Alloalcanivorax dieselolei B5: one gene and its partner. The main gene of each other region encodes a partner of the protein of the gene in region 2 in a complex. Links are inferred from orthologs where the notes say so. Each region holds a gene or a part of one and is shown on either strand. Other genes may lie near its edges.

What was found. Proteins that work in one complex are often made in the same cells at the same time.
Region 1: rpmE (region 2) and rplV share a complex: the UniProt entries of both Bacillus subtilis proteins name them as parts of the 50S ribosomal subunit. The link is inferred for Alloalcanivorax dieselolei B5 from one-to-one orthologs.

What each region holds. Positions count from the first base shown.
Region 1 is NC_018691.1:4,197,702-4,201,503, forward strand. Bases 469-3,297 are described here. They hold rplV (50S ribosomal protein L22), read right to left. Parts: upstream 2,141-3,297; coding sequence 1,796-2,140; downstream 469-1,795. Other genes in these bases: rpsQ (30S ribosomal protein S17), read right to left, coding at 469-474; rpmC (50S ribosomal protein L29), read right to left, coding at 477-668; rplP (50S ribosomal protein L16), read right to left, coding at 672-1,085; rpsC (30S ribosomal protein S3), read right to left, coding at 1,099-1,791; rpsS (30S ribosomal protein S19), read right to left, coding at 2,151-2,426. Outside these bases: rplN (50S ribosomal protein L14), read right to left, coding at 1-152; more of rpsQ, read right to left, coding at 205-468; more of rplW, read right to left, coding at 3,298-3,589; rplD (50S ribosomal protein L4), read right to left, coding at 3,586-3,802. UniProt on the Bacillus subtilis protein: This protein binds specifically to 23S rRNA; its binding is stimulated by other ribosomal proteins, e.g. L4, L17, and L20. It is important during the early stages of 50S assembly.
Region 2 is NC_018691.1:4,418,993-4,422,895, reverse strand. The notes cover bases 741-3,670. They hold rpmE (50S ribosomal protein L31), read left to right. Parts: upstream 741-2,061; coding sequence 2,062-2,280; downstream 2,281-3,670. Other genes in these bases: B5T_RS19790 (malic enzyme-like NAD(P)-binding protein), read left to right, coding at 2,473-3,670; B5T_RS19800 (primosomal protein N'), read right to left, coding at 741-1,927. In the rest of the region: more of B5T_RS19800, read right to left, coding at 1-740; more of B5T_RS19790, read left to right, coding at 3,671-3,747; B5T_RS19785 (ANTAR domain-containing response regulator), read right to left, coding at 3,850-3,903. UniProt on the Bacillus subtilis protein: Binds the 23S rRNA. While neither of the L31 paralogs is essential, this protein seems to function as the main L31 protein.

The sequences.
Region 1 (3,802 bases), 220 kb from region 2 along the record:
CGACCACGCGGAATCGCTTCCTTTACTGTGACCTTGATGATGTCACCAATGCCTGCATAGCGGCGGTGGGAGCCACCCAGCACCTTGATGCACTGCACTCGACGAGCACCGCTGTTATCGGCGACTTCGAGCATGGTTTCGGTCTGAATCATCGCTTACTCTCTCCAACTCCTGCCCTGTGCAGGCAGCCACAGCATTCTCTCATCAGGCCTGAACGGCCTGCTCCACTACGCTGACCAGCATCCAGCTTTTACGCTTGGACAGCGGACGGCATTCTTCGATGGTGACCAGGTCGCCTTCGCCACACTGGTTTTGCTCATCGTGAGCCATCAGTTTGGTAGAACGCTTGATGATCTTGCCATAAATGGGGTGCTGTACCCGGCGCTCAACCAATACGGTGATGGTCTTATCACCTTTACTGGAAATCACTTTACCGGTAACGGTCCGGCGCAGTTTCTGTTTCGACTCTGCCATGATTAGTTACCCTGTTTTTCCCGCAGAATGGTCTTCACACGTGCAATATCACGGCGGACCGTCCCAAGCTGATGGGTTTGGGAAAGCTGACCGGATGCTTTCTTCATGCGCAGCTTGAACTGTTGTTCCAGCAGCTCAAGGTGCTGCTCGCGCAACTGCTCAACACTTTTTTCTTTCAGTTCGCTCGCTTTCATGGCTTACATCACCGTCCGAGTCACGACACGGGTGCTGACCGGCAGCTTGGCCGCGGCCAGACGGAACGCTTCACGCGCCACGTCTTCGGAAACACCTTCCATTTCGTAGAGCATGCGGCCCGGCTGAATCTGGGCTACCCAGTACTCCACGCTACCTTTACCTTTACCCATCCGCACTTCGAGCGGCTTCTGGGTAATCGGCTTATCGGGGAAGACCCGAATCCAGATCTTACCGCCACGCTTGATGTGACGGGTCATGGCCCGACGAGCCGCTTCGATCTGACGCGCGGTGATCCGGCCACGGCCGGTGGCCTGCAGGCCGATGGTGCCAAAAGACACCTTGTTGCCGCGCTGTGCCAGGCCACGGTTACGGCCCTTATGAATTTTCCGGAATTTGGTACGCTTCGGCTGCAACATCGTTCGTTACCTTTTAACCACGGCCGCGTTTTTTCGCGCCCTTGGACTGCTTCTGCTCTTCCTGAACCTGCTCCATGCCACCAAGCACTTCGCCACGGAAGATCCAGACCTTCACACCGATGGTTCCGTAGGTGGTCTCAGCACGCACGTTGGCGTAATCGATGTCCGCACGCAGAGTATGCAGCGGCACGCGACCTTCACGGTACCATTCCGTACGAGCAATCTCGGCACCACCCAGACGACCAGAAAGCTGGACCCGAATACCTTGGGCACCGGCCTTGAGCGCGTTTTGCACCGCACGCTTCATAGCGCGGCGGAACATAACGCGGCGTTCGATCTGGCCAGCGATATTATCGGCTACCAGACGGGCATCCACATCGGGCTTACGCACTTCCTCGATGTTGATGTGCACCGGCACACCCATCTTGGCAGCGACGTCGCGACGCAGGCGCTCAACGTCCTCGCCCTTCTTGCCGATCACGATCCCCGGACGTGCCGTGGAGATGGTGATGCGAACGTTTTCGGACGGACGCTCGATCTTAATTCGGCTCACCGAGGCATTCTTGAGGCGCTTGAACAGATACTCACGCACCTCGAGATCGGTTACCAGGCAGTCAGCATAGGTCTTGGGACCCGCATACCACAGGGAGTTGTGCTCCTTGACGATGCCCAGACGAATACCGATCGGATGAACTTTCTGACCCATCTGGTTACTCCTGACCTTCCGAGACTTTTACAGTGATGTGGCAGGTACGCTTGAGAATGCGATCCGCCCGCCCTTTCGCGCGGGGCCGAATACGCTTCATCGACATGCCTTCATCCACGTAGATGGTGGATACTTTCAGCTCATCCACATCGGCGCCGTCGTTGTTTTCCGCGTTAGCAATCGCGGACTCCAGCACCTTCTTAACAATCTTGGCCGCCTTCTTGGGGCTAAAGGCGAGAACATTCAACGCCCTTTCCACCTCCAGACCTCGGATCTGGTCGGCCACCAGGCGGGCTTTCTGAGCCGAAATTCTTGCGCCCCGCAGACGGGCTGCAACTTCAGTCGCCATGGCTGTCACCTTATCGCTTAGCCTTTTTGTCCACGATATGCCCGCGGAAGTTACGGGTCAGGGCGAATTCGCCCAGCTTGTGGCCCACCATGTGCTCGGAAACCAATACCGGAACATGCTGACGGCCGTTATGTACCGCGATGGTCAAACCCACCATCTCCGGGATGATCATGGAGCGACGGGACCAGGTTTTGATCGGCTTACGGGAGCCGGCTTCCACCGCTTCTTCCACCTTCTTCAACAGGTGGTGATCCAGAAACGGACCTTTTTTCAGTGAACGTGGCACAGCCTGAACCTCTCTCTATCCCTTACTTACGACGGTCGCGCACAATCATCTTGGAGGTGCGCTTGTTGGTACGGGTTTTGTGGCCCTTGGTCGGTACACCCCAGGGGGTTACCGGATGACGGCCACCGGACGTACGCCCTTCACCACCACCATGGGGGTGATCCACGGGGTTCATGGCCACACCGCGAACAGTGGGTCGAACACCGCGCCAGCGGGTTGCGCCGGCCTTACCCAGCGAGCGCAGGCTGTGCTCACTGTTGGATACTTGCCCGATGGTGGCGCGGCACTCAGCGTGCACCTTACGCATTTCGCCGGAGCGCAAACGCAGGGTTACATACTGTCCATCCTTCGCCAGCAGCTGGACAGAAGTACCCGCGGAGCGAGCCAGCTGACCACCTTTACCGGGCTTCAGTTCCACATTGTGAATCGTGGAACCCAGCGGAATGTTGCGCAGCGGCAGAGCATTACCCACCTTGATCGGAGCATCTTCGCCGGACTGAACGCGGTCGCCGGCTTTCAGATCTTTCGGCGCCAAAATGTAACGACGCTCGCCATCCAGATACTTCACCAGCGCGATGTGCGCGGAACGGTTCGGATCGTATTCCAGACGCTCCACCACACCCTGGACACCGTCCTTATTACGACGGAAATCCACTACGCGGTATTTCTGCTTGTGACCACCACCTTTATGACGGGTGGTGATACGGCCGTTGTTGTTACGGCCGCCATTCTTGGCCTTGGCTTCCAGCAAGGGCGCGTAGGGAGCACCTTTGTGCAGCTCCTCGTTGACCACCTTTACGACAAAGCGGCGGCCCGGAGAAGTCGGCTTGGTCTTAACAATCGCCATGATTACTTACTCCCTTACCTTACTCAGCGCCCAGGAAGTCAATATCCTGGCCTTGTTCAAGGGATACGTAGGCCTTCTTCCAGTCGCTACGCTTACCGGCGACACGACCGAAGAACTTGCGCTTGCCTTTCACGTTCAGAGTCCGAACGTTGCGCACCTTGACCTCGAACAGAGCTTCCACGGCAGCTTTGATTTCCGCTTTGGTAGCGTCTTTTGCCACTTTGAAAGCGAAGGCATTGCTACTCTCGGTCGCGTCGGTGGCCTTTTCGGAAAAGTGCGGTGCAAGCAGCACTTTTAAAATGCGCTCTTTGTTCATGCCAGCGCCTCCTCAAGTTTCTTCAGAGCCGGCACGGTCACCAGCACCTTGTCAAAGGCGATCAGGCTGACCGGATCCACACCGCTGGCATCGCGGATGTCGACCTTCGGCAGGTTACGAGCTGCCAAATACAGGTTCTCATCCACATCATCAGTCACGATGAGAACATTGCTCAGGTTCAGATCCTTGAGCTTGGCGGCCACCTGCTTGGTT
Region 2 (3,903 bases):
ACATGGCCTCGCAGCGCAGCAGAGCGAGATGACCGAACGGGGGCAGCCCGGCCATCCGCCGTTCCTCCAGCAGCGTGTCGGCAAGGGCGTGATAGTCGCCGGCGGCGGCTAGGCGCACCAAATGATGATCGGTATGGCGGCTTTGCAGCAGCACCCGGCCACGCAGGTCCTTGCGGCCGGCGCGGCCGGCCACTTGCAGCAGCAATTGCGCGGCCTGTTCGGGGCCGCGGAAATCGGCGCTGAGAAAGCCCGCGTCCAGATTGGTGATCACCACCAGGCTCAGACGGGGGAAATGGTGACCTTTCGCCAGCATCTGCGTGCCCACCAGCACCGCCGGCGCGCCGCCCCGGATTTCCGCCAGTTTGGCATCCAGGCTGCCCTTGCGGCGGGTGGTATCACGATCGATGCGGACCACCGGCGCCTGGCAGTGATCACTTAACAGGGCCTCCAGTTTTTCCGTGCCGGCGCCGGCGTCAATCAGATTGCTGGAGCCGCATTCCGGGCAGCGGCGTGGTACCCGCTGCTGATGATCGCAATGGTGGCAACGCAACTGCGACAAGCTGCGATGCCAGGTCATGACGCTGTCGCAGCGCGGGCATTCCGCCTGCCAGCCGCAATCCCGGCACAGGATCACTGGGGCGAAGCCGCGCCGGTTGAGGAACACCAGGGCCTGCTCGCCACGGCGCACGGTGTCTTCGATGGCGGCCAGGGCGGAGGGCAGCAGGGGCGCGTCCGGGGCGGCATCGCGGGCATCCAGCAGCTCGATATCCGGCAGCGCGGCGCCGCCCGCCCGTTCGCGCAAACGCAGCCACTGGTAGCGGTCGGTGTGGGCCAGATGCAGGGTTTCCAGGGCCGGAGTGGCGCTGCCGTGGACCACCGGAATATTCCATTGGCGGGCGCGCCAGGTGGCCAGATCCCGGGCGTGATAGCGCAAACCGTCCTGTTGTTTGAGGGATCCGTCGTGGGCTTCGTCGACGATGATCAGCCCCGGAGAATGCAACGGTGTGAATATCGCCGAGCGGGTGCCGATAATGATGCGTGCCCGGCCTTCGCCGGCGGCAAGCCAGGCTTCCAGCCGCTCGCGGTCGTTCAGGCCCGAATGCATGACCGTCACCGGCACCGCGAAACGTTGGCGGAAACGGCGCAGTGTCTGCGGCGTCAGGCCGATTTCCGGCACCAGCACCAGTACTTGATGGCCGGCCGCCAACACTGGCGCCATGGCTTGCAGATACACTTCGGTTTTGCCGCTGCCGGTGACGCCATCCAGCAGAAACGGCTGAAAACCGCTGGCCTGATTGATCGCTTCGATCGCCAGACGCTGCTCCGGGCTGGCGCTCAGAGCAGGCTCGGCCAGCACATCCGCTGGCAGCGGCGGGACCTGGGGCAGGTGCTCTTCGCGCTCCGCCCACTGCTTCTCGCGCAGGGCCTGGAGCGCCGGACGCGATACCGACAGTGCTTCCAGCATGGCCGGGGTGAGGCCGTCCGGGTGTTCGGCCAGCAGGGCCAGGGCTTCCTGTTGGCGCGGCGCCCGCTTCAGGCGGTCCGGCGTCACGTGCCGGCCGCGATCGGTGATGCGCCAGCGGATCTCGGCGTCCGGCCGTGCCGCCTGCCCTTGGCGCAGCAGCGTCGGCAGCACGAAGTTCAGTACTTCGCCGAGGGGATGGTGATAGTAGCCGGCGGCCCATTCGCACAGGGCGTAGAGCCGCTCATCGATGATCGGCGCTTCGTCGAGTACCTGTTTGACCGGTTTGAGGGTCTTCAGGCTACTGGGCTGATGGCCGTGAACCACGCCCACCAGGGTCCGTTTGCCGAACGGCACTTCCACCCGGGCGCCACGGGGCGGCACCGGCGTCTCCGGTGGCAGGGAATAGTCAAAACAGCCTGGCAGGGGGACCGGCAAGGCAACCTGTAAGGAGGAGAGCGGCACGTGGAAATCCGGAAAACAGCGGTTACAGCTTGCGCATCGGGCGCAAACTGATATAGTTCGCGTTCACTTTTCCCGGCGTAAGCCAGTGTGGTGCCCGGCCAAGATCGGGTAGCGACACGCAATGGAGCCCAGTTATGAAAGCAGACATTCATCCTGAATACCAGGACGTGGCGATTTCCTGCAGCTGCGGAAACGTCATCCAGACCCGGTCCACCCGTGCGGGTGATTTTTCCGTGGACGTATGCTCCGCCTGCCACCCGTTCTACACCGGCAAGCAGAAGCAGGCGGACAGCGGCGGTCAGATCGACAAGTTCAAGCAGCGCTTTGGTGTGGTGCGCTCCAAGAAGAACTGATCGTTCTCATTGCTTGGCGTTCCACCTGTAAAAAGCACCCGGAAGGGTGCTTTTTACGTTCATCGGCAGCATTGTTTTACACAAATGACGGTTTTGCATCGATAGTGTTGATATCGATGGAAATTTACGTCGATTGATATTTATTTGGCCAATATAGTGTTTTAAAGCCCGTTTCGGGGAGCGGAGACCACCATGTCCGAGGATTTCAAGAAGGCGGCCCTGGATTATCATGCCAAACCACGTCCAGGGAAGATCAGCGTCGAGGTGACCAAAAGCGCGAAAACCAGTCGTGACCTCAGCTTGGCCTATAGCCCCGGCGTAGCAGAACCGGTGCGTGAAATCGCGCGCGAACCGGAGCTGGCTTACCGTTTTACCGCCAAAGGCAACCTGGTGGCGGTGATCAGTGATGGCACCGCCATCCTGGGATTGGGCAATCTGGGCGCGCTGGCTTCCAAGCCGGTGATGGAAGGCAAGGGCATCCTGTTCAAGCTGTTCGCCGGCATTGATGTGTTCGACATCGAAGTGGAAGCGGAGGATCCGCAGGCGTTCATTGATACCGTGGTGCGCATTCATACCACCTTTGGCGGTATCAACCTGGAAGATATCCGTGCGCCGGAATGCTTCGAGATCGAACGCGTACTCAAGGAAATCTGCGACGTGCCGGTGTTCCATGATGATCAGCATGGTACCGCCATCGTGGTCGGCGCCGGGTTGCTCAACGCGCTGGAAATCCAGAACAAGCGCATCGGGGATATCAAGGTGGTGTGCGTCGGTGCCGGCGCCGCCGGTGTTGCTTCCGTGCGGTTGTTGATTGAAATGGGCGCGCGCAAGGAAAACATCCTGGTATTGGACCGCAAAGGTGTGATCCACAACCGCCGTGATGATCTTAACCAGTACAAAGCGGCGCTGGCCAACGACACCGACAAGCGCACTCTGGATGACGCCATCGAGGGCGCCGATGTGTTCATCGGTGTGTCCGGCCCGGATATGCTGACGCCGGAAATGGTGAAGAAGATGGCCGACAAACCGATCATCTTCGCGCTGGCCAACCCGGACCCGGAAATCCGCCCGGAAGTGGCCAAGGCCGCCCGTGCCGATGCCATCATCGCTACCGGCCGCTCCGACTATCCGAACCAGGTCAATAATGTTCTGTGCTTCCCGTACATGTTCCGCGGAGCCCTGGACGTGCGCTCCACCTCCATCAACGAGGACATGAAGCTGGCGGCGGTTCACGCCATCGCCGAGCTGGTCCGTGAGGCGCCGCCCCAGGAGGTACTGGAAGCCTATGGTGGCGAGCCGTTGAACTTCGGTCCGGAATACATCATTCCCAAGCCCAACGATCCGCGCCTGCTGGGCCGGGTCTCCGCCGCCGTGGCCCGTGCCGCGGTGGATTCCGGCGTCGCCCGCAAAGGCTACCCGTCTCACTACCCGCTCAAGTCCCTGGACGATATCTTCCCGGAACTGTAAGGCGTGTCGCCGCTGCCCGATTCAGTTGGGCAGCACTTTTGGGGTGGGTCCTTCAGGCAGGGGCGCGCGGTGGCCTGGTTCGCGAAGTGAGGGCGTGGTGGGTCACTCTTCTCCCTCCGGCAGTGGTTTCGGCGACACGGCCTGGCTGGCATTTTC